DNA from 3 places in the Streptacidiphilus sp. MAP12-20 genome. Region 1 is predicted to be linked to each of the others. Evidence: riboswitches for the same ligand, from Rfam matches in the RefSeq annotation. Region 1 holds a riboswitch; each other region holds the start of a gene.

Region 1 (7,842 bases):
CGCCGACGTGCCCGAGGCGCAGCGTTTCGAGGCGCGCATCGAGGGCGATCTCGTCGGCTTCGCCTCCTACGTACGCGACGACGAGCGCGTCATCTACCAGCACACCGTCGTCGGCCCCGCCTATGAGGGTCTGGGCATCGGCGGGCTGCTGGCGCGCGCCGCGATCGAGGACGGGATCGGCCGGGGCATCAAGGTCAAGGCGACCTGCCCGTTCATCAAGGCCTGGCTGACACGACACCCGGAGTACCAGGACAAGTTGTCCGGTACCCCGGGTGTGTGAGGGGGAGAGAACCCGTTCGTAAAGCGGTCGATCAGCGGCCGATCAGCGGTCGACCGGGGTGATCATCAGGCGACGCGACCCGCGAAGTCCGGGGTGTAGTTGCTGATGGTCTCCCACTTGACGCCGGAGCTCGGGTTGGCGGCCTCGACGAACTTGCCCGCGCCGACGTAGATCGCGACGTGGTAAGTGCCGGCGGCGGTGCCGTCGTTGGACCAGAACAGCAGGTCGCCCGGCTGCAGCTGGTCGAGCGAGACGCGGGTGGTGGCCGCGGCCTGCTCCTCGCTGGTGCGCGGGAGCGAGACGCCGGCCTGCTGGTAGGCGGCCTGGACCAGACCGGAGCAGTCCCACGTGTTCGGGCCGGTACCGCCGTAGACGTAGGAGTCGCCGACGTGCGACTCCGCGAAGGAGATCGCGGCGCCGATGCCGGAGCTGCTGGCGCTGGACGTCGTCGACGAGGCGTTGGTCGCCGTGGTGGCGGTGCTCGACGAGCCGTTGGACGCCGAGCTGTCGGACGACGAGGACTGGGTCGCCGTGTCCGAGGAGCTGGAGGAGGTGGACGCCGAGGAGGCGCTGCCGCCGAGGACCAGGTGCTGGCCCGGGTAGATCCAGTCGGGACCCGAGGTCAGGGTCGACTTGTTCAGCTGGTACAGACGCTGCCAGCCACCGGAGACCTTCTCCTTCTGCGCGATGGTGGACAGCCAGTCGCCGGCCTGCACGGTGTAGCTGCCGGAGGTGGCGGCCGGGGTGCTGGTGGTCGGCGTGCTGGTGCTCGCGGCCGAGGAGCTGCCGGAGTCCGAGCTCTCGCTGTCGCTGCTGGAGGAGCCGCTCGTCGAGGAAGACGCGCTCGAGGAAGACGCGCTGCTCGAAGAGCTGCTGGACGAGCCGGAGGTGTTCAGCTGCGGCGAGCCGCCGCCCTGGCTCAGACCGGCCTGCGGGCCGCAGACGGGCCAGGCGCTCGGGCCCTGGCTGGCCAGGACCTTCTCGGCGGTGGCGATCTGCTGGTCCTTGGTGGCCAGGTCGGCGCGGGAGGCGTACTGCTGGCCGCCGTAGGCGTCCCAGGTGGACTGGTCGAACTGGAGGCCGCCGTAGTAGCCGTTGCCGGTGTTGATCGACCAGTTGCCGGTGCTCTCGCACTGGGCGACGGCGTCCCAGGTGGAGACGGTGGCGGCGTGTGCGCCGGTCGCGGTGACCAGCGGGAGGGCCATGCCGGCGCCGGTCAGACCGACGGTGGCGAGCAGGCGCTTCGAGGTGCGGCGGGCGATTTTGGGCGCGCGGTGGCGACCAGTGCCGTTGGACAGCATGAAGTGGGGTCCTCTCCCACGCCTGCGAGGTGAGCTGTCGGGTTCGGGCTGGAGTTGCCCGGCCGTGCTGTGTCACGGCTTCACCCCAAGCCGCGAGCGCTGAGCTCGCGGCGACTTACCTGGGTCCCCCGCTCCTGCCGTGAATGCGTCGGGTGACGTCTGACATGACCGGCGGCAGGACTCGGCGTTCCGGAGATGTCAGTTCCGCTTAAGTGCGGATGACGGCGACCGTAGGCAGGTCCGGCCTGAAACCTCAAGCCGCCAAGACGCCGATGAGACGTCTGTCACGTAGTCACTTCATGATTCACAGCTAGGCGGAGGCGAAATGCCCGAATTAGCACCCTGCTTTGAAGGCATTCAGTTGATATGTCCGTTTGACTACGCTTCGGCCACCGTCATCATGCTCACACTCGCACTCACCCCAGCCGGGTGAGCTTCTCGCCGAACCCGGGCGCGTTCAGGTTCGACTGCAGCGCCACCGGAATCGTCTGCGCGCTCGCTCCGCTGCCGACGACGAGGTCGGCGACGATCGTCCCGGCCGCCGCGCTGTGCGGGAGGCTCGCGCCCGCCTGCGGCTTCAGCGAGACGTCGACCGAGAGCCCGCTCCAGCCGGCGACGGAGACGTCCTGGGTCGCCACGACGGGCGTCCTGCCGCCGAGCCCGTCGTCCACGTAACCGACGACGTCGCCCTTCTTGGCGAGCACGTGCGACTGCAGCGCACCCTCGGCGCTGACGATCAACTTCTTGCTCTTCTCCAGCACCTGCGGCAGCCAGCCGCCGCCGTTCCCACCGACGGCAGGCTGGCTCAGCACGACGCCGTAGAGGGTCTCGGTGGTGTCGCCGACCTTCTGCTGCGCCGCCCACATCAGGTTGCCGAGCGCGGCACTGCTGGTGCCGGTCTTGACGCCGATGACGCCGTTCTTCAGCAGAAGAGCGTTGTTGTTCTGGGTCAGGCCGTTCTCCGGCGGCGTGAAGGACGCGGTGCCGACGATCTCCCGGAAGACCGGGTCGGCCATGGCCGCCTTGGCCAGCCTGAGCTGGTCGTTGGCAGTGCTCTTGGTGGTGCCGTTCAGACCGCTGGGGTCCGTGTACGTGGTCTTGCTCATGCCGAGCTCGGCGGCCGTGGCCTGCATCTTCTGAACGAAGGCGTCCTGGCTGCCCGCGTCCCAGCGGCCCAGCAGACGAGCAATGTTGTTGGCCGAGGGGATCAGCAGCATCTGCAGCGCCTGATACTCGGTCAGCTTCTCGCCCGCCGAGACCTTCATCACCGACTCGCCGCCGGCGGTGCCGGTGGTGTAGTCGTTCACCGCCTGCTGGTCGACGGTCAGGGTCGGGCCCTGCTCGCCCTTCTTGAGCGGCTTGTCGCGGAGTACGAGATAGGCCGTCATGACCTTGGTGACACTCGCGAGCGGCACCGGGTTGTCGCTGCCGCTGTGGCCCATCACCCCGAGTCCGGGAACCTCGACGGCGGCCTGGCCCTTGACCGGCCAGTCGAGCCCCGGCGCCCCGCCGTCGAAGGCGAAGCTCGACGCGGCGGTCATCGTGAGCTTGGGCGCCGGCAGCGGGCGCAGCAGCTGCACCGCGCCGAGGACCACCACGAGCACGAGCAGCAGCGTGCCCCAGAGGCGGACGCGGCGCAGCGCGATCCGGGCCGGGGTCATCGGCCGGGAGCTGAGACCGGCCAGGATGTCCATGGCCTCGACGGTCGTCTCCGGCGAGTCCGCGACGGCCGTCGCCCCGGCGGGCACGCCGCCCTGCGGCTGCGCCTGCGCCGCGCCGGACTGCTGCGCGGACGACTGCTGCGCGGCCAATGAGGAGGACGGCGAGGATCCGGCGGGCGATCCGGGCGCCGGCGATCCCGCAGGCCCGCGCGGCGCCGGTCGCGCCGGCGGGAACGCGGACATGGCGCGCGTCTCCGCGTTGTCGCTCGGGGGAGCGGACGGGCCGTGGCGATCGCCGTCGCTGTCGCTGTCGCCGTCGTCTCCGTCGGCGGCCGCGTCGGAATCGGTCTCGTCCTCGACCGGGGCCGGGGCGGAGGCCGGGGCCGGTTCCAACGGGGGGACGCGCAAGGTGCGGGTCGCGACGTCCGTCTTCGGCTCGAGCGCGGCTTCCGTCTCCGGTTCGGCTTCCGCCTCTGCCTCTGCCTCTGCCTCTGCGTCGTCGTCCTCGCGGTCGACCGGGAGGCGAGGGTCGCGGATAGCGCGCTCCGCGGCCGCAGGCCCCGCCGGCTCGTCCGCGTCGTCCGCGTCGTCCGCAAGGTGCTCGCGCGGGGTCTCCAGGTCGCCGATGCGCAGGGGGCGGGTCGGCGGGTCCGCAGGCGCGTCAGCCGCCGCCTCCGCGCCGGACTCGTCCGCCTGAGCCTCCGGGCTCGCCCCGGCCTCGTGGTCCGGCGGCGCGATATCCGAGGCGGGGGTCGCGTCGATATCCGAGGCGGGGGTCGGGTCGATGTCCGGGGCGGGGGTCGCGGGGTCGACTCCCGCCCGTTCCGCCTCCCGCTCCGCGCCCGCGGTCCGCTTCGACCTGTCGGGGGACTCACCCACGTAACCCAGCCTCCTCAAGCCTGCTCTGAATGCATACGACCGCTCGCGACCGCCCAGGGCAGCGCGTCACAGCGCGGCGCACCACGGTCTCCCGGGCGCACCGCACACCAGTCTCCTGCACTCGCCGGGACAATCCCGCTCGCCAGGCCGCTGACCGGCGATTCCGCCGGGCGAACCCGCTCCATGGCCAGACGCGGCGCCGGACCCGAACGGTTCCGAAAGATCACGGAGTCGTGTCACTCTCAAGGCCCTCTCGACAGCAGGGTGTGAGAGGCGTCACTCTGTTGTTCATCCACGCGGGGAGGCTTGGATGGGCAGGAGCCGCAGAACAATTCCCGAGGAGCTGCTGTTGCTCGCTCTGGACCCGGCCACGGGTACCACCGCGCAGCCACAGACGCTCGATCTCGGACTGGCCGGAGCACAGCTCGTCGAGCTGGCCATGGCCGGACGAATAGTCCCGGACGGGGACCAGATCACCGTGGTGAACCCGCGGCCGACCGGGGACCCGACCCTCGATCACGCGCTGGAACTGCTGCGCAGACGTGGCAGTGCCGTGCGCGCCGTGCAGTGGATCGGCGGCCCGAGACTGGGCCTACGTCAGACGTATCTGGCGCACCTGGAGCGGTGTGCCATGGTCAAGGCGGTGCCGGGCCAGGTGTGCGGGGTCTTGCCGACGACCCGGTACCAGGCGTCGGACGACTGCACGAACAGCGCCATAAAGGAAAGACTCGACACGGCGATCCGGACCGGCGTACCGCCGGACCCGCGTACCGCCGCGCTCGCCGCCCTGGCCCACGCCGTAGGACTGGGCAAACATCTCTACCCGGGCAACGAGGGACGTTCCTCCAGGTCGCGCCTGCGCGACCTGATCCGGTACGACCCCCTCGGCGGCATGGTCGCGCACGCGGTCATGGACGTGCAGAACGGCCTGCCGGCCGCTCAGTTGCGTGCGGCGGGCGTACGCCCGGCGCCGACACGCCCGGCGGCACGGCCCGCGGCGGTCACCGGCATGGTCCGGGCGGCCGTCCGGTAGGCGCGCAGCAGCGCACGGGCCACAGGCTGCAAGGCACGGGCCGCAGCAAGACGTAACACCGACAAGGTCGGGAGCGACGGCGGACCACCCTTCGCCGTCGCTCTCTCCATGTGTGGGCGCAGAATCGTTCCTTCTTCGACCCGATTCGTCAAGATCCCGGGCGATTGCGCCACATGAGGGCGTGTCGAGTGGCATTCTGCTGACACAGGGGCGTGCCACACCATCAATGCCCAGGAGAGTCCGTGTCGACCGCCAGCGTCAATCCCACCGTCCGTCGCCGACGCCTCGGGGCCGAGCTCCGACGCCTGCGCGAGCAGAAAGGCCTCACCGCCGAGGAAGTCGCGCAGCAGCTGCTCGTCTCGCAGTCGAAGATCAGCCGACTCGAGAACGGCCGACGCAGCATCAGTCAGCGCGATGTCCGCGACCTGTGCGAGGTCTACGGGGTCAGCGACTCGGCGATGATCGACGGCCTGATGACGATGGCGCGCGAATCCCGTCAGCGCGGCTGGTGGCACGCATTCGGCGATGTCCCCTATAGCGTGTATATCGGCCTCGAAGCGGAGGCTGTAGGTATTCGCACCTATGAATCCCTTTTCATCCCCGGCCTGTTGCAGACCCGCGAGTATGCGCACGCGGTGGTGACGGGTATCCAGCCGGAAGCGCAGCCGGCGCAGATCGACAAGCGCACGGATGTCCGGATGGTCCGCCAGGACCTGCTACGCAACGGCGAGGAGCCGCTGCGCCTCTGGGCCGTCGTCGACGAGGCGGCCCTGCACCGCGTCGTGGGCAGCCCGGAGACGATGCGCGCGCAGCTGGAGTCCCTGATCGAGACCAGCCTGCTGCCGCACGTGACCGTGCAGGTCCTGCCGTTCAGTGTGGGTGCACACCCCGGCATGACCTCCAACTTCTCCATCCTTGAGTACCGGGATGCATCGGACGCCACCGTCGTCTATCTGGAGGGCGTCACGAGCGATCTGTACCTGGAGAAGGAAACGGATGTACGCGCCTATGCCACGCTTTACGAACATCTGCAGGCACAGGCACTCGGACCGGAGCAAACCCGCGAGCTCGTCGACAAAGTGGCGAAACGTCACACGCACTGATGTGGCCGGGGAGCATACACCACAGGCAATGTTCTGTGGTGTACAGTTCACCGATTGCTATCCAACGGGTGAACACGAACGGCCCAAGGTTCCCAGATACCGGACGGTGTGGGCAGACTGACACCAGCAATCACGATCACCCGATTGCCGGTCCCTTCATTCGGAACTGGAGATGGAAATGATCACAGAGGACAACCGCCACGGCGCCCTCGACTGGCGCAAGTCCAGCTACTCCGGGGCCAACGCCTGCGTCGAGGTCGCCCGCCCCGGCGCGGCCGTCTTCGTGCGCGACTCCAAGGACCTGTCCGGCCCTTCGCTCGGCTTCTCCCGCGAGGCCTGGCAGTCGTTCCTCGCCGAGGTCGGCACCGGCTCCCTCGACCGGGTCTGACCCTCGCCCTCGCCGGTCGGGCGGCGGGACCGGACATTCCCGGTCCCGCCGACGCGGACTCTCGACAGTCCCCCCGACCCGTACCCGCCGAACCCCTCAGTCCCCCCGACCCGCAGCCCGCCCAACCTCAGCGCAGTTCGTCCACGTAGGCGTCGGTCCCCGGCAGGGTCGGGATGAAGGGCGCCACCAACTCCACCCGCGCGCCGGGCACCGCGGCGGCCACCTCCCCGTCCAGGCCGGTGAACGCGTCCCAGCAGGTGCGCGGGTCCTGCTGCAGGAACCAGATGAGCGTGAGCCGGGTGTCGGTCCCGTCCACCGGCTTCACGTAGGACATCCGGTCGACCGGCAGCGGCAGCGGCTCGAAGAGCGTGCACAGCGCCGCCGGAGAGCCGCTGCGCAGTCGGGACGGCAGATGCCGGTCCATCAGCCAGTCGGTCAGCTGCCGTCGCTGCTCCGCGTTCTCGGTGTCGATCACCTCGAGCACCAGCCCCTGGTAGGGGTGGTCCAGCGCGTGGATGTCGCGCGGCCCCGCGGCGCCGTCGCGGTAGTAGGTGCTGACATGCTGCTGGAACGCCGTGAAGACGTGCGTCCGGTCGCGGTAGACCCGGCCGTCGCGGTTGAGCCGCTTGTTGATCTGGACAGTCCAGCGCATGTGCGCGTCGTGGCGGCCCTCGGTGACCCAGTAGACCGAGAGGTAGCAGCCGGCGGTGACCGGCTCGGCCACGGCGGACTTCTCCGGATAGCGCAGCAGCTGCAGCTCGCGGGTGGCGACGAAGCGCCGGCCGGAGAACATCCACGGCATCGCCATGGCCCCGGCATAGAAGTGATCGTCCTCGTACCAGCGGTTGTACGCATACTCGTGGCCCGGCAAGGGCTCGACCATGGTGATCAGCGAGCTGCCGATGGCGACGCCGTAGGGCCCGCTCGCGGCCAGCTGCGTGTACTGCTCCAGATCGTCCGTCATGGAGCTGACGGTAAGTCAGATCCTGACAACTTCCCAGAGGCCGGGCAGCGATCGCCGCCCAAGGAATCCCGTCCGCCCTGGATGATGCTCCAGCCCTGCGCCCCTGACCTCGGCGCCACCCTGTGTGATCCTGCGCTGGGCGCGTCCACCTTGTCCGCATAACCTCCGGTCATGCCGAGACGCGCGTCCGCCTCCCCCGCCGCCCCCGTCCCGTTCGACCCTGCGGCTGCACG
Region 2 (7,842 bases), on a different contig from region 1:
GTGCGCCCTCGGTCGCGCCGCCCGGCCAGGACGGCGAGCGCCCCAGTGCGAACAGGATCCGTTCCAGCGTGTCGGTGGAGGCGTCGGCCGCCAGGCCGGGGCGGAAGGGGCTGTCGGCGGCGAGCCGCGACGCGCCGTCCGGGACGGCGAGTGCGACGGGCAGCGCGGCGGCCAGCAGCTCGGCGTCAGGCGCGAAGCCCAACCCGAGGGCGCGGGCGACGTCCCAGCCGTGGACCACGTAGTCGAGCAGGTGGAAGCCGAGGGCCAGCGCGGCCGGAAAGCTCTGATCGCGGGCGAACTCGGCGAGGATCAGGCCGCGGTCGGGCTCGGTGAGCTGCGCGAAGGCGGCGACGACCTGCTCGGCCGCCGCGTCGTACTGCGCGACGAAGTCCGCGTCGAGCGACGTGACGGCCCACTGCGTGAGGTCTTCGCCGCGGCCGAGCGCCGCCGCCGCGAAGCCCCTGTGCTGGGCCGTCATGTGCGCGAGCAGGTCGCCGAGGGTCCAGTCGGTGCAGGGGGTCGGCCGGGGGAGGTCCGCGTCGGTGATCCGGCGGACCAGAGCGACGCTTTCGCGGATTGCCTGCGCGTGCAGGCGACGTAGGTCGTCGAATTTCGCCGGAGTCACATTCATAAGCATGTGCTTACGATGTGCTCAAGCATATGAATTGTCAACCGGTACGTTCGTGACATGGCTCAGAAGGCGCAGGGGACGGCCCGTCCTGATCTGGCGGCGATGATGGTGCCCTTGGGGCGTGCCCTGATGGCTGCCGAGCAGCCGATCCTCGACGCGCACGGCGTCAGCATGTGGGCCTACGCGGTGCTGCTGCGCCTCGACGCGACGCCACTGCGGACCCAGGCGGCGCTGGCGGAAGCGATCGGCGCGGACAAGACCCGCATCATCGCGGTGCTCGACGACCTCGCGGCGCGCGGCCTGATCAGCCGCGAGCCCGACCCGCTGGACCGCAGGGTCCGCCTGCTCGCGCTGACCCCGGAGGGGCGACGGGTGCGGGACGCGGTCCAGGCCGCGATCCAGATCGGCGAGGAACGCCTGCTCGGTCGACTCCCGGCCGCGGACCGTGCCGCTTTCCTGCGCGGCCTGCAGGCGCTCGCCGCACTGCAGGACCTGAGCCTGACCGGGCCCGCGTCCGAGGCCGGGCCGGGGCTGGGCGCGTCCGTCACCTGACGCGCGGCCTGCCGCCCATCGCGGGAAAGCGGTAGCCGGAGCGGAATACGCCGCCGGCGCGGCTCGTTGCACCCGCACATGCGCAGCGATCTTGAACGGTCCGGGCCCGGAGCGATTCACCCCCTGTTGGCCGGGCGGTTCAGCCCTGACAAGTTCGACCCGTTTGGGGCCGTGGACGACGAGGCCCTCGCGCTGCTGCTGGAGGCCGCGCGCTGGGCGCCCTCCGCAGGGAACTCGCAGCCGTGGGGCTTCTTCGCGGCCCGGCCGGGGGAGTCGGGACATGCTCGGGTGCTGCGCCACCTCGCCCCCAGCTCCGCCCGCTGGGCGACCGACGCGGGCCTGCTCGTGGTCACGCTGACGCGCCGTTGGGTCGGCGATCCGGGGATCACGTATTCCGAGTTCGCCGACTACGACCTCGGTCAGGCGGCGGCCCACCTGACCGTCCAGGCGCAGGCGCTGGGCCTCGCCACCCACCAGTTCCGCGCCTTCGACCTCGACGGCCTCACCGAGGAGCTCCGCCCCGATCCCGGCTGGGCGATCGTCTCCATGATCGCGATCGGCCGCACGGCGGAGGAACCCGCCCTGACGCGCGACCGCCGCGCCGTCGCCGACCTCTGCGCGGCCCCCTGGGCCGAGTCGGCCCGAGTGTAGGTCACCGTCAGACTGTTTTCCCCGGGCTTTCCGCAAAGGCCTTTCGGCCGTCGGAGCCGATTTGTCAGTGGTGGGTCGTACGGTTGGTGCCGTGAGACCCATCACCGATCTTCAGCGGTCCGTGGCGCCCTTCGAGGTCGTCAGTCCCTACCAGCCCAACGGAGACCAGCCCACTGCCATCGCGGAGCTGGAGCGCCGCGTCCGCGCGGGCGAGAAGGACGTCGTGCTGCTCGGCGCCACCGGCACGGGCAAGTCCGCCACGACGGCGTGGATGATCGAGAAGCTGCAGCGCCCCACGCTCGTGATGGCGCCGAACAAGACGCTCGCCGCCCAGCTGGCGAACGAGTTCCGCGAGCTGCTGCCGAACAACGCGGTCGAGTACTTCGTCTCGTACTACGACTACTACCAGCCCGAGGCCTACATCGCGCAGACGGACACCTACATCGAGAAGGACTCCTCGATCAACGAGGAGGTCGAGCGGCTGCGCCACTCGGCCACCAACTCGCTGCTGACCCGGCGCGACGTGATCGTGGTCGCCTCCGTCTCCTGCATCTACGGCCTCGGCACGCCGCAGGAGTACGTCGACCGGATGGTCCAGCTCAAGGTCGGCGACGAGATCGACCGCGACGCGCTGCTGCGCCGCTTCGTCGAGATCCAGTACAACCGCAACGACGTCGCCTTCACCCGCGGCACCTTCCGAGTCCGCGGCGACACGATCGAGATCTTCCCGGTCTACGAGGAGCTCGCCATCCGGATCGAGATGTTCGGCGACGAGATCGAGGCGCTGAGCACGCTGCACCCGCTGACCGGCGAGGTCATCAGCGAGGACGAGCAGCTGCACGTCTTCCCCGCCTCGCATTACGTCGCCGGCGCGGAGCGGATGGAGCGCGCCATCACCGGGATCGAGGCGGAGCTGGAGACGACGCTCGCCACGATGGAGAAGCAGGGCAAGCTGCTGGAGGCCCAGCGGCTGCGCATGCGCACGACGTACGACATCGAGATGATGCGGCAGATCGGCACCTGCTCGGGCATCGAGAACTACTCCCGGCACATCGACGGCCGCGATCCGGGCACCGCGCCGAACACCCTGATGGACTTCTTCCCTGAGGACTTCCTCCTGGTCATCGACGAGTCCCACGTCACCGTGCCGCAGATCGGCGCGATGTACGAGGGCGACGCCTCGCGCAAGCGCGCGCTCGTCGAGCACGGCTTCCGGCTGCCCTCGGCGATGGACAACCGCCCGCTGAAATGGGAGGAGTTCGTCGAGCGCATCGGCCAGACGGTCTACCTCTCGGCCACTCCCGGCGCCTACGAGCTCTCCCGAGGCGACGGCCAGGTCGAGCAGATCATCCGGCCCACCGGCCTGATCGACCCCGAGGTCGTCGTCAAGCCGACGGAGGGCCAGATCGACGATCTGATCCATGAGATCAGGCTGCGCACCGAGAAGGACGAGCGCGTCCTGGTCACCACGCTGACCAAGAAGATGTCCGAGGATCTGACGGACTACATGCTGGAGCTCGGCATCCGGGTCCGGTACCTGCACAGCGATGTCGACACGCTGCGCCGGATCGAACTGCTGCGCCAGCTGCGCGCCGGCGACTACGACGTGCTGATCGGCATCAACCTGCTGCGCGAGGGCCTCGACCTGCCCGAGGTCTCCCTCGTCGCGATCCTCGACGCCGACAAGGAGGGCTTCCTCCGGTCGCCCACCTCGCTGATCCAGACGATCGGCCGCGCCGCCCGTAACGTCTCCGGCCAGGTCCACATGTACGCCGACCGGATCACCCCGGCGATGGACCGCGCCATCTCCGAGACCAACCGCCGCCGTGAGATCCAGCAGGCCTACAACGCCGAGCACGGGATCGACCCGCAGCCGCTGCGCAAGAAGATCGGCGACATCCTCGACTCCCTCGCCCGCGAGGACATGGACACCGCCGAGCTGCTCAGCACGGGCTACCGCCAGTCCGGCACGGGCGGCGGCAAGGGCCAGAAGGCACCGGTCCCGGCCCTCGGCGCGAAGGCAGCGGCAGCGGCCGGCAAGAAGGGTGCCAAGAGCCTGCCTGCGGCCGAGCTGGCCGATCTCATCGGCGAACTGACGGACCGAATGCACGCCGCTGCGGCTGAGCTGCAGTTCGAAGTCGCGGCCCGGCTGCGCGACGAGGTCAACGAGCTCAAGAAGGAGTTGCGCCAGATGCGCGAAGCGGGCATCGCCTGACCGGATGGCCCGCTGATCGGCCCCGGCGGGTCCGTGCTGATCCGTTCCCACGCGACCCCCAGGTCGTAAGGTTCAAGCCTAGGGATGAGAGGCCGCGGCGGCCGACGCCGCGGATCGATTCGGGGAGGGCCGAGCCATGTCGGTGAGCTTGAGCAAGGGGCAGAGTGTCAGCCTGGATAAGGCGGCGGGCGGCGGCTCGCTGACGGTGGTCCGGATGGGCCTCGGGTGGCAGGCCGCGCCCCGCCGCGGGCTCTTCGGGATGCGCCGCCGCGAGATCGATCTGGACGCCTCGGCCGTCCTCTACGCGGGCGGCTCGCTGGCGGATGTCGTCTTCTTCCAGCACCTGGTCAGCAACGACGGCTCGGTCCGCCACACCGGCGACAACCTGGTCGGCGGCAGCGGCGGCGAGGACGACGAGTCGATCATGGTGGATCTGCACCGGGTTCCGAAGAAGATCACCCAGATCGTCTTCACCGTGAACTCGTACAACGGCCAGAGCTTCCAGGAGGTCCAGCGGGCCCACTGCCGCCTGGTCGACGAGATCAAGGGCCAGGAGCTGGCCCGCTACACGCTCGACGGCGGCGGCGCCCACACCGGCCAGGTCATGGCCAAGGTCTACCGGGACGCGAACGATGGTTGGCAGATGGCCGCGATCGGCGTGCCGGCGCAGGGGAGGACCTTCCAGGACATGCTTCCGGTGATCGAGCAGAGCCTGTGAGATAGCCCTCAATCGTAGGGAGAATGTTTGGTTGCGGTCATTCAATCTGCCTAACCTGCGCAGGTCCGCTCCCATCGACGGACCCCAGCGTCGGGACGCCGAATCCTGCCCCTCGCCGCCGGGTCTACGAACACCACGGGCCGGAGCGGGGGAACCAGGTGCACGCTGCCTCGCCATGTCGCGAGGCTTGGGGTGAAGCCGCGTCCGCGCGGCCGGGCTACTCTCACGGCCCGAATCCGACAGCTCACCTCGCAGGCGTCGGAGAGGCGCCATGCATCCCACCCTGTCGACCCCTGCCCGCATACTCACGTTCGGCGCCGTGCCGGCCCTGCTTCTCGGCGCGGCTTTCGTGCCGCAGGCCCAGGCGAGCACCCCGCGCGTCAGCGAGACCGGCCTGTCCGCCACTGTCAGCGGCAAGACCGCCACCGCGACCGTCAAGGTCAGCGCGACCTCCTGCGTGACCGTGCGCAGCCTCGGTGTGGCCGTCCGCGACGCGGCCGGCAACAACCTGGACTTCCCGCAGTGGCGCAGCAACGCGCGGATCTGCCCCTCCGGCCTGACCTTCCACGCGGGCACGCGGACCTTCGCCCCCGGCCACTACACGATGATGGGCGCCTACCTCGACGCCAGCGGCTGGCACAACCTGACCGCGAAGACGCTGACCATCGGCTCCAGCTCGACCCCGACCCCGGCCCCGAAGCCCACGCCGACCCCCACGCCGACGCCGAAGCCCACGCCGACTCCGGTGCCCGCCCCGAGCGGTGGCAGCGCGATCCCGGCCGGCGTCGCCTCCTCCACCACCCCGATCTGGTCCGACGAGTTCAACGGTCCGATCAACTGGGGCCAGCGCTGGGTCGGCGACAGCTCCTCCTCCTACCAGTACGGCAACCACAACCCCAACGACAACAAGCTCGACTGGCTGGACACCAACGACGTCACCGTCGCGAACGGCGTGGCCACCTTCACGGCCCAGCCCAGCTCGCACACGCTGGAGAACGGCAAGCAGGCGTGGACGACCGGCATGCTGACGACCGAGGGCTCCAAGGAGGGCTTCCAGGTCAAGACCGGCGACTACGTCGAGGCCCGGATGAAGCTCCCCACCGGTGTGGGCGCCTGGCCGGCCCTGTGGACGTGGAAGAACGGCAACGGTGAGATCGACTCCTTCGAGTACCACCCGGACAACCCGAACCTGCTGGAGCTCACCAACCACGTCACCTCCGGCTCGAACTACTTCACCGACGCGAACGCGGTGAAGCCGGGCCAGTGGGTCACCATCGGCACCAAGTACGGCGCCAACTCGGTCGACTGGTACGTCAACGGAGTCAAGGTCTACTCGGACGGCAACGGCGTGGGCGCGAACTGGTCTGCCTACCTGATCCTCAACCTGTCGCTCTCGGCCGGCCAGTACCACGCGGCCCCCAGCGGCAGCACGCCGATCACCTTCTCGGCCGACTACATTCGCGTCTACCACTGAGCATCTCTCGGCCTTTGCCTCCCCTTTGCTGTCTTGTTAGCCTGGCAAGGCAAGCGGAGGGGAGTACTCCCTAGAACGACGTCCTCGTCAACACGGCGGTGCCCAGCACCGCCCGGTGGCGTCGGCCCTGCCAGGCAGGGCGGAGGAGACCTCCGGCAGACAGTTGTGCCTGCCGGAGGAGCAGCCGTTCATGGACGCGTCCGTGGCCATGTGGGCCACCACCATCGCCGTACTCGCCGTACTCATCGCCGCCGATTTCTTCATCGGCGGCCGCAAACCCCATGAGGTCTCGCTGCGCGAGGCCGGTCTCTGGACCGTGGTCTGGGTCGTGCTGGCGCTGCTCTTCGGCGGCTTCCTCTGGTGGCACTCGGGCGGCGGCCCGGCGGCGGAGTTCTTCGCCGGGTACATCACCGAGAAGTCGCTCAGCGTCGACAACCTCTTCGTCTTCGTGCTGATCATGGGGAAGTTCGCCGTCCCGCCCGCGTATCAGCAGCGGGTGCTCACGGTGGGCGTGCTGATCGCCCTGGTGTTGCGGGCGATCTTCATCGCGGCGGGTGCGGCCGTCATCGCGAGCTTCTCCTGGATCTTCTTCCTCTTCGGCGCTTTCCTGATCTGGACCGCCTGGAAGCTGATCAAGGAGGCGCGGGCCGATCACGCCGACGACGCCGCCGAGGAGTTCGAGGAGAATGGCTTCCTCAAGGCCGTCGAGCGGCGCTTCCCGGCGACCGAGGGGTATCGGGGCACCAAGCTGCTCGTCGTCGAGAACGGCAAGCGTCTGATCACCCCGATGCTGGTGGTGATGCTGGCGATCGGCAGCACGGACGTGCTCTTCGCGATGGACTCGATCCCCGCGATCTTCGGGCTGACGCAGGATCCGTACATCGTCTTTACCGCGAACGCCTTCGCGCTGATGGGCCTGCGCCAGCTCTACTTCCTGATCGGCGGCCTGCTCAAGAAGCTGGTCCACCTCTCCTACGGGCTCTCGGTGATCCTCGGCTTCATCGGCGTGAAGCTGCTGCTGCACGCCCTGCACGAGGCCGGCGCGCACTGGGCGCCGGAGATCGGCATCCCGTTCTCGCTGGCCTTCATCGTGGTGGTGCTGGCCGTCACGACGATCACGTCGCTGCGGGCCTCGCGTCGGCAGGAGACTCCGCAGCAGGCGCAGCAGGCTGCGGGACGGCTGCCGTGACGGTCGAGGCGGGCTTCCGCCCCGGGATCGCGAGCGTCAGCAGCGCGGCGAGCAGGGCCACCCCGCCGCCGATCACGAAGCCGACCCGGAAGCCGTGGGCGGAGGGCAGCGTGACCGGTCCCAACCGGATGGTCAGGTGCGAGAGCACCACGCCCATCACGGCGGCGGAGGTGGAGGTGCCGATGCTGCGCATCAGGGTGTTGAGGCCGTTGGCGGCGGCGGTCTCGGACGGCGGCACCGCCGACATGATCAGCGCGGGCATCGCCGCGTAGGCGAAGGCGATGCCCGCCCCGATCACGCTGGAGAAGAGCAGCACGCCCCAGACGTGGTGCATCAGCGGAAGCGCCAGGCCGTAGCCGAGGGCGATCACCAGCGCGCCGGTGAGCAGCGAGGCCTTCGGGCCGCGCGCCGC
Region 3 (7,842 bases), on a different contig from region 1:
GCAGAAGGCCTTACCGGCTGGTCGGCCGCCCCGCTAAGGTCATGGGGTGAGCAGCGCGCAGCAGGAGCCCTCGGCCGTCGACGCGGCCGGTCCGATACCCGAGTCCGAGCCCTCGTCCGCGCCGACCTACGCGCCGGTTGAACCGCTGCCCGAGGGCCTGCCCGCCGCGCCGCAGGCGGGCGGGGTGGACGCGCTGCCGTTCAAGCCGCCCACCAGCTTCAAGTACAAGGTGCGGCGCAACCTGCTGGAACGCCGCTGGCTGTGGATCGTCGCCGTGGTCCTCGCGCTCACCGGATGCGGGATCGCGATCCTGTTCATGGTCCGGAGCCAGACGGGAACCCCCGGTTTCCTCGTCGGCGTCGGCCTGGCCGTGCTCCCGGTGCCACTGATCCTCTGCGGCTACTCCTGGCTGGACCGGGTCGAACCCAAGCGGTGGCAACTGCTGCTCTTCTGCTTCGCCTGGGGCGCCTGCGCCGCGACGCTGATCGCGATCGAGGCCAACACCTGGGCCACGGACTTTCTGATCGGTCGCCAGATAGGCGGCGGGGAGACACTGGGCGCGAGCCTGGTGGCACCGCTGGTCGAGGAGTCGGTCAAGGCGGTCCCACTCCTGCTGATCTTCTTCCTCCGACGGCGCGACTTCACCGGCATCGTCGACGGCGCGGTCTACGCCGGCTTCACCGCGACCGGATTCGCCTTCACCGAGAACATCCTCTACATAGGCCGCTCGGTGACGGATTCGAGCGGCGACGGCGGCACCGGCATCGCCACGACCGTGGTGACCTTCGTGATGCGCGAGGTCATGTCGCCGTTCGCGCACCCGCTCTTCACCTCGATGACGGCCGTGGGCTTCGGCATCGCGGCCATCAGCCGCAAGCGCTGGCAGCGGATCGGCGCTCCGATGGCGGGCTGGATCTTCGCGATGCTGATGCACGGGACGTGGAACAGTTCGCCGGTGCTCGGCGCGGCGGGCTTCCTCGGCGTCTACTTCCTCTTCATGGTCCCGGTGTTCGCGCTCATGGTCTGGCTGATGGTCTGGGCGCGCGGCAACGAGCTCACCGTCGTCGGCAAGCAGCTGGCGGTCTACGTCACGGCCGGCTGGATCAGCCGTCCGGTGCCCGTGGTGCTCTCGTCCATGCGGACGCGCAAGCAGGCGCGGGCACTCTCGAAGTTCCAGCAGGGGACGCTCGGCGACAAGGCGATGCGCGAGTACCAGGGCTTCGCGACCTCGCTGGCGCTGCTGCGCGAGCGGGTCGCACGTGGGCTGACGGTGCCGGACTTCGCAGTGCGGGAGCAGGAGCTGCTGCACCACCTCTGGGAGCGGAAGGACGTGGTGGCGCCGGTCTTCGCGCGCGTGGGCGAGCAGGAGTGGTTCCGCAGGAACCCGCCGATCGCCCCGGCCTGGGGCCGCCCGCCGGGCGCCGGGTACCCGCCGCCGTACGCGTACCCGCAGCGGCCCGTGGCGTACCCGCAGGCCAGGTATCCCCAGGCGGGGTATCCACAGGGGGCGTACCCGCAGACCGGGTACCCGCAGCAGCAGCCGGCACCGTACGGATTCCCGCAGCAGCAGCCGTACCCGTACCGGCAGGCCGGATACCCGCAACAGCCACCGGCACAGGTGCCGCCACAGGCCCAACCCGTGCAGCCGTACCAGTACCCGGCCACCCGCCCGGCCGCCCACGACGCCCAGAACCCCCAGAACGAGCAGGACGCACCGGAAGCGCCCCGTTCCGAGCAGTGACTTCGGCCGTACCGGAACCAACCACCGGTCCCGCCGCGTTGTCCTTCATATCCGCGCACCGCCGTGCGGCGACGCCGATACAGCGTCAGGAGGCAGCGCCAGTGACCGATGGCATCTATCGGATGGCCGTGACCAGCGGGCACGGTCACCAGGAGACTGTTGCCCTCGCCGAGCAGCAGCTCAGGCAGTGGCTGAAGGCGTTGCACTACGACGAGCCAGGAACCGGGAACGGCCGCCGCAGAGTCGGGCCGCAGGCCGTGCTGGACCAGGTCGCGCGCGGCAAGGCCGTGCAGGGGCGGCTGGCGCGCTGGCGGCTGCGTGAGTTCACCGTGCAGGGCATCTGGCAGACCTCGCTGACCGTCGCCTCCGCCAGGGACGGCCGCACCTGGGTGCAGTTGGACGCCGAGCAGCTGCCGGTGCGCGGCGAGGAGCCCGCGAAGGCCCCCGTCCCCGCGCTCGCGCGCGGGCTGCTGGACGTGCTGGACGCGGTCGAGGGCGAGCAGCCGGGCGCCGCCCGCGTGCACGGGCTGCCGAGCGTCATCGAGCGCCAGGACGTGGACGAGATCCTGGACGAGCTCTGCGACCCGGACCGCCGCCTGCCCATCGTGGTGGCGAGCACCCCCCTCCATACCGACTTCGACGACTGGCTCAACGACACCGTCGATCCGCTGCTGCGCAGCTGCAGCGGCCTCGCCGTCCTCTACGCGCTCGCGCCCGGCGCGGAGCGCAGCTTCAACGCGGCACTGGAACACCACCGGGTCTACGGTGGCGCGGTCCGCACCTACCTCCCCGGGCTCGACCCGGCGTGGGCGCCGGAGGCGGCCCGGCACCGGGTGATGTCGCGCTCCACGATCGAGGAGAACCTGCGGCGGGCCTCCGGTCTGCTGGCCTGGCTGCCGCGTCGGCTGGCTGTGCAGACGCCGTTGCCGGACCAACTGGTCGGGCTTCCGCTGCTCCGGCCCGAGGGCCTGCCGGAGGCGGACGCGATCCTGCCGGGCGGCCTGCTGGTCGACCACGAGGAGGAAGAGGCGCACGAGCAGCGTGCCCGCGCCGAGGAACTGCAGGAGGTCCGCCGCTGGCTCCGCGCCGCGGAGGAGCGCGAGTCGCAGCTGGCGGCGGAGTACGACGAGCAGTACAGCGAGCTGCGTGCGGTCCGGACGGAGCTGCGCTCACTCCACGGCCGGCCGGCGCGTCCGCAGGACGCGGAGCCAGGGACGTTCGCGGAGCTGCTGGACCGGCTGGGCGAGTTCCCGCTGCTGGAGTTCACCGGCGACGCCCGGCTGACCAAGGAGCTGGACGAACAGACCGACCACCCCACCTGGGTCCGGATGACCTGGGATGCGCTGCTGGCCCTGTCGGACTACGCGGAGGCGGCGAAGGCGGGCGCGTCGGGCGGCGACTTCCGCAGCTGGTGCGAGAACACGCCCCCTGACTGCCACCCGTTCCCACCGCGCAAGGTCATCCGCGGCGAGTCGCGGACGGTGAGCACCAACGCGAAGTGGAAGCGGGAACGCCTGCTTCCGGTGCCGACGGAGGTGGACCCCTCGGGCCGCGTCTTCATGGGCGCGCACCTGCGGATAGGCGGGGGCGGGACGGCGCCACGGCTTCACTATCACGACGATTGTTCGGGCACGGGCCGGGTTTATATCGGATATATCGGCCTGCATCTTCACAACACGCGCACAAATTGATTGACGGAGGTTCAGTTCAACGGCTCAGGTCCCCTCTTCGCTGGTTGCCGCGTCGGGATTGATCGGCGGGTTCGCCATCGCGCGAGCGACGAAGCGCAGGGAGCTGGGCGGCGTGGCGCTTGCCCTGGCGGGTGGGCTTGCGGCGCGTCAGTGGCGCGGCACGGCTGGGCCGAAGGCGGCGGCTGCGTTGAGCGGGCTCTACGTGGCCGCGTTCGCGGGCTCGCACCCTCTGGCGAAGAGGATCCGCGCCTGGCCCTCGGTCCTGACGGTGGCCACGGGAGTGGCGCTTGCCTCCTGGACTGTCGCCGACCGCAAGTAGTTGCACCATCAGGGGCGCGGGGAACTGCGCGAGCAACCACCCTGTGCGGATGGCCCTGCGCGTTGGGGACCATCCGCACGCCGGTGGCTTGTCGCGCAGTTCCTCGCGCCCCTAGCGTCCTGCCACTATCGCAATTGCCTAAAGCTCCAGGCCGTGGGCGGTGAGCCAGTCGGTGGGGTCGACCGGGTCGCCACCGGACGGGCGGACCTCGAGGTGGAGGTGGGGGCCGGTGGAGTTGCCGGTGGAGCCCACGCGGCCGATGGGCTGGCCGCCGGTCACGGAACCCGCGCCCACCGCGATCGCGGAGAGATGGCAGTACCAGATCTCCGTGCCGTCCGGCAGCGTCTCGATGACGCGGTAGCCGTAGGAGCCCGCCCAGCCCGCCGAGGTGACGACGCCCGCGCCCACGGCGCGGACCGGCGTGCCCGCCGGAGCCGCGAAGTCGAGGCCGGTGTGCAGGTGGGACCAGTAGGAGCCGGACTGGCCGTAGCCCGCGGTCGTGCTCGCGCCGGCGACCGGCAGGACCAGGCTCTCCGCCGCGCGGACCCGCTCGACCGCCGCGGCCTTCGCCGCTGCCGCCGTCGCGGCCTCGCGGCGGGCCGTCGACTCGGCGTCGGCGCGCTGGTGCGTCGCCTGCGCGCGGATGCGGTCGGCCAGGGCCGTGCCCGCGTCGGCGACCGGGGCGAACGACGAGGCCTGCTCGTCGACCAGGAGGGAGCCGGAGGGACCGCTGTGTTCGGGGCGGTCGGCCGCGACCGCCGGGCCCGCGAGGCCGATCACGCTGGTCGCACCGACGGCCATCGCCGCCAGGCCCAGCGCCGCGCCGCGCTGCCGGGGCAGGGCGGTCATCGGGTGCTGGCCCCCCAGTGTCTGAACTGCAGCCGGCTGGGCGACGGTCTCGACCGGGTATGACGCCATGACTGGCGTGCTCCTTTCCGTCCCTTCGCCGACCGGGTTAGCTGACGGGTTCGGAGAGGGAGGTCTCCTACGGCCGCGAGGCCGATGCACCCCAGGTACGTGGGTCCCCGGTTCCGTGAGGATTAGGCGATCCGCGCGACGTCGTCCGTCGGTCGAACGACAGAAGCCGCGCGTACTGTTATGGAAAGTTAATACTAAAGCCGTCTGAATCCAAGTGGTTCCTTAGGGGCAGTTGATGCGGCAGCGGCCAGGGCTGAAGCTTCGTCATCGAACGGCACCTTCCTGACCAGCACACCCACCGAGGACGCCAGCACCTTCTGGAGCAGGCTGTAGGCCAGGATCGGCAGCAGAACGGCAGGGTTGCCCGGCAGTCGCGTGGCCGCGACGACCGCGCCGGCGCTGCTGTTGTTCATCCCGGACGCGTAGGTCAGCGCGATCGCGTCCTCGCGGGCGACGCCGAGCCGACCGGCCATCACCCACCCGCTGAGGAACGAACCACCACACATCGCCGCCGCCGCAGCGACCACCAGCACCAGGAAGTCCGGATCGGGCCGCTCGACGACCTGTCGCAGCGCGCCGCAGGCGTTGGTGTAGCTGAGCAGGACCACCACCACCAGGTTGACCACCTTGACCAGTGGCAGCGCCGACTGAAGCCGGGCACCGAGCAGCCGCCCCGTCAGCAGGCCCGCCGCGCAGGGCAGCACGACGGCCAGCACCGCGAAGACGCTGCAGGCGTGCTCCGCGACCGCGTGCAGATCCGCCGCGTACGGGCCGGAGGCCAGGAACCCGCCCAGATGCAGCCCGAGCGGGATCGTGAGCGGAGAGAGCAGCGTGCTGCCGACGACCAGGCCCAGCGTCAGCGTCGCATTGCCCTCGCTGCCCTGGGCGAAGACCGTGGCCCCGGCGGCGACGGGCATGGCGCCGACCAGCGCGAGGCCGACGAGCAGGCTCTGCGCCTCGTGGACGTTGTGCCAGCCCTCGGCGGCGAGGGCGCCGACGCCGAGCAGCAGCGTCGGCAGCAGGGCGTTGGAGGCGATCCCGACCAGCAGGGCGCGGGGGTGCCGCAGCAGCGCCGGCAGGGCGTCGGCCTTGGCGGTCAGGCCGGCGTTGAACACCATCAGGGCGAGCAGGCCCGCCTGGAGCGGGAAGGCCGCCCCGGCGAGGTGCGCGAGCGTCACCGCGCGCAGGGCCTGGCCCGGCTCGGGCCAGCCTGCGGCGAGGACGTAGGCAAGCAGCATGATCCAGAGCAGCCGCCGTTGAACGGCGGCGGCCAGGGTCGCGAGAAGATTCATCGGACACCGCCTTGGTCGCCTCGTGTGCAGATGGCGGCATCACATCAGGTGCGTGTGCGGAATACCTCGCTGAACTGGGAAGATTCATGACTTCGAGTGGAATCGGTCATGATCGGGAAGCGGGATAGAGCCAGTCGACAAGTCGGCTTGTAATCGCATCGGCGGAGAGTGCGCGCGCGTTCGCGAAGCTGCCGTCCTGCGTGGTCGCCCGAACGCGGCCGTCGGGCTCCAGCACGACGAGTGCGGGGATCCCGCTGCGCTTCAGATCGATCCAGCGGGCGGCGAGGGCGCTGTTGCGGTCGTAGTGGCCGACGTCGACGGTGACCAGGTGGTAGTTCCTGGCGAGCACGAGCCAGGCCCCTGGCGTCACGGACCGCTGCGCGAGCACCTGGCAGTCGGTACACCAGTCCGCGCCGAACTCGACCAGCACGGGACGTCCGTCCTTGCGGGACGCGGCCTGCGCGGCGGCGACGGCGGCGGGCGCGTCGGCGCGCGGGTCGTATCCGGTGGGCACGGGCGCGGGCGTGACGCTGGGCAGCGCGACGAAGGGCCGCGCGTAGTGCGGAGCGAGCCCACCGGCCCGCCCGTTCACCTGCACGCAGGCTGCCAGCAGGCAGATCGGCAGCAGCCCCAGGAGCAACGCACGCAGCAGTGATCGCACGTAACCCAGTGCAACACCCGCAACGGAGGGGAGCCCGTTTCGACGCGCCGCCTGTTGCAACTCGCCAGGAGCGCGAGGAACTGCGCGACAAGCCACCCACGCAGGTGAGTCCCCGAACGATCAGTGCCATCCGCACAGGGTGGTTGCTCTCGCGCGCAGTTGATCAAGCAGAGCCCCGCGCCCCTGATAGTGCAACTACCCCAAGCTCAGATAGGCCAGGCTCCCGAGGCCCGCGACGAAGCAGTAGATCGCGAAGGGGGTCAGCGTCCTCGTCTCGAAGTACTTCGTCAGGAACCGCACCGCGATGTAGCCCGCCACGAACGCCGCCACCCCGCCGGCCAGGATCTGGCCGTGAATGCCGTGGCCCTGCGCGCCCGCCAGGGACGGCAGCTTCAGGATCGCCGCGCCGCCGATCGCCGGGGTGGCCAGGAGGAAGGCGAAGCGGGCCGAGTCCTCGTGGCGGAGGCCCTTGAAGATGCCCGCGCTCATCGTCACGCCGGAACGGCTGATGCCGGGCAGCAGGGCGAGGATCTGCGCCGCACCGATCACCAGCGCGCTGCCCCAGCCCAGCTTCACGATGCGGCGGTCCGACAGCACGTCGGGGTGCAGGTGCTCGTCACCCGGCATCGTCGCCGCGTCGTTCGCGCGGCGGCGGCCCGTGCCGCCGCGCTTGAGGCGCTCGGCGACGAAGAGGACGACGCCGTTGAGCGTCAGGAAGATCGCCGCCGGCACCGGCTTGCCCAGGTGCTCGCGGAAGAGCTTGTCCAGCGCGATGCCCGCGACGCCCACCGGGATCGTCGCGACGATCAGCAGCCAGGCCAGCTTCTGGTTCGCAGTCTCGATCCGCCGCTCGCGCACGGAGCTGAACAGCCCCTGCAGCACGCGGGCCCAGTCCCGCCAGAAGTAGACGACCAGCGCGGCGGCAGTCGCCAGGTGCAGGGCGATGAGCACGCTCAGGTAGGGGGACTCCGCAGCGGCGACGTTGAGGTCGTCCTTGTAGGGGGCGCCCAGCAGGGCCGGGAGCAGGATGCTGTGGCCCAGGCTGGAGACCGGGAACAGCTCGGTGACGCCCTGGATCAGGCCGACGCCGATCGCTTCGGGATAGGTGAGCACGGACGACATCGACGACCTTGGGCTGCTGGGAGGGACGAGGACGAGCCCGAAAGTACTACAAGCGTGTAGACGCCCATAGGCGATGTGACGGCTGTTCATACACCGGT

What was found. A riboswitch is a leader RNA that binds a small molecule or an ion and turns the genes downstream of it on or off. The one in region 1 is predicted to bind cyclic di-AMP.
Region 2: another riboswitch for cyclic di-AMP. It lies ahead of ABIA32_RS14830 (family 16 glycosylhydrolase); the one in region 1 lies ahead of ABIA32_RS25675 (transglycosylase family protein).
Region 3: another riboswitch for cyclic di-AMP. It lies ahead of ABIA32_RS18895 (M23 family metallopeptidase); the one in region 1 lies ahead of ABIA32_RS25675 (transglycosylase family protein).

What each region holds. Positions count from the first base shown of each region.
Region 1 covers NZ_JBGCCK010000021.1:59,394-67,235, forward strand. Annotated here, with positions in the region: gene ABIA32_RS25670 (GNAT family N-acetyltransferase) at 1-280, shown strand, start outside; gene ABIA32_RS25675 (transglycosylase family protein) at 346-1,581, opposite strand; cyclic di-AMP (ydaO/yuaA leader) riboswitch at 1,588-1,742, opposite strand; gene ABIA32_RS25680 (D-alanyl-D-alanine carboxypeptidase family protein) at 1,998-4,121, opposite strand; gene ABIA32_RS25685 (GPP34 family phosphoprotein) at 4,432-5,154, shown strand; gene ABIA32_RS25690 (helix-turn-helix domain-containing protein) at 5,397-6,257, shown strand; gene ABIA32_RS25695 (DUF397 domain-containing protein) at 6,436-6,645, shown strand; gene ABIA32_RS25700 (hypothetical protein) at 6,773-7,609, opposite strand; gene ABIA32_RS25705 (XRE family transcriptional regulator) at 7,781-7,842, shown strand, end outside.
Region 2 covers NZ_JBGCCK010000009.1:198,270-206,111, forward strand. Annotated here, with positions in the region: gene ABIA32_RS14805 (TIGR03086 family metal-binding protein) at 1-625, opposite strand, end outside; gene ABIA32_RS14810 (MarR family winged helix-turn-helix transcriptional regulator) at 689-1,183, shown strand; gene ABIA32_RS14815 (nitroreductase family protein) at 1,262-1,834, shown strand; gene uvrB (excinuclease ABC subunit UvrB) at 1,926-4,049, shown strand; gene ABIA32_RS14825 (TerD family protein) at 4,186-4,767, shown strand; cyclic di-AMP (ydaO/yuaA leader) riboswitch at 4,854-5,040, shown strand; gene ABIA32_RS14830 (family 16 glycosylhydrolase) at 5,039-6,241, shown strand; gene ABIA32_RS14835 (TerC family protein) at 6,432-7,430, shown strand; gene ABIA32_RS14840 (MFS transporter) at 7,357-7,842, opposite strand, start outside.
Region 3 covers NZ_JBGCCK010000013.1:15,782-23,623, forward strand. Annotated here, with positions in the region: gene ABIA32_RS18880 (PrsW family intramembrane metalloprotease) at 47-1,741, shown strand; gene ABIA32_RS18885 (hypothetical protein) at 1,843-3,432, shown strand; gene ABIA32_RS18890 (hypothetical protein) at 3,473-3,751, shown strand; gene ABIA32_RS18895 (M23 family metallopeptidase) at 3,890-4,669, opposite strand; cyclic di-AMP (ydaO/yuaA leader) riboswitch at 4,682-4,808, opposite strand; gene ABIA32_RS18900 (bile acid:sodium symporter family protein) at 4,864-5,961, opposite strand; gene ABIA32_RS18905 (thioredoxin family protein) at 6,068-6,622, opposite strand; gene ABIA32_RS18910 (undecaprenyl-diphosphate phosphatase) at 6,818-7,744, opposite strand.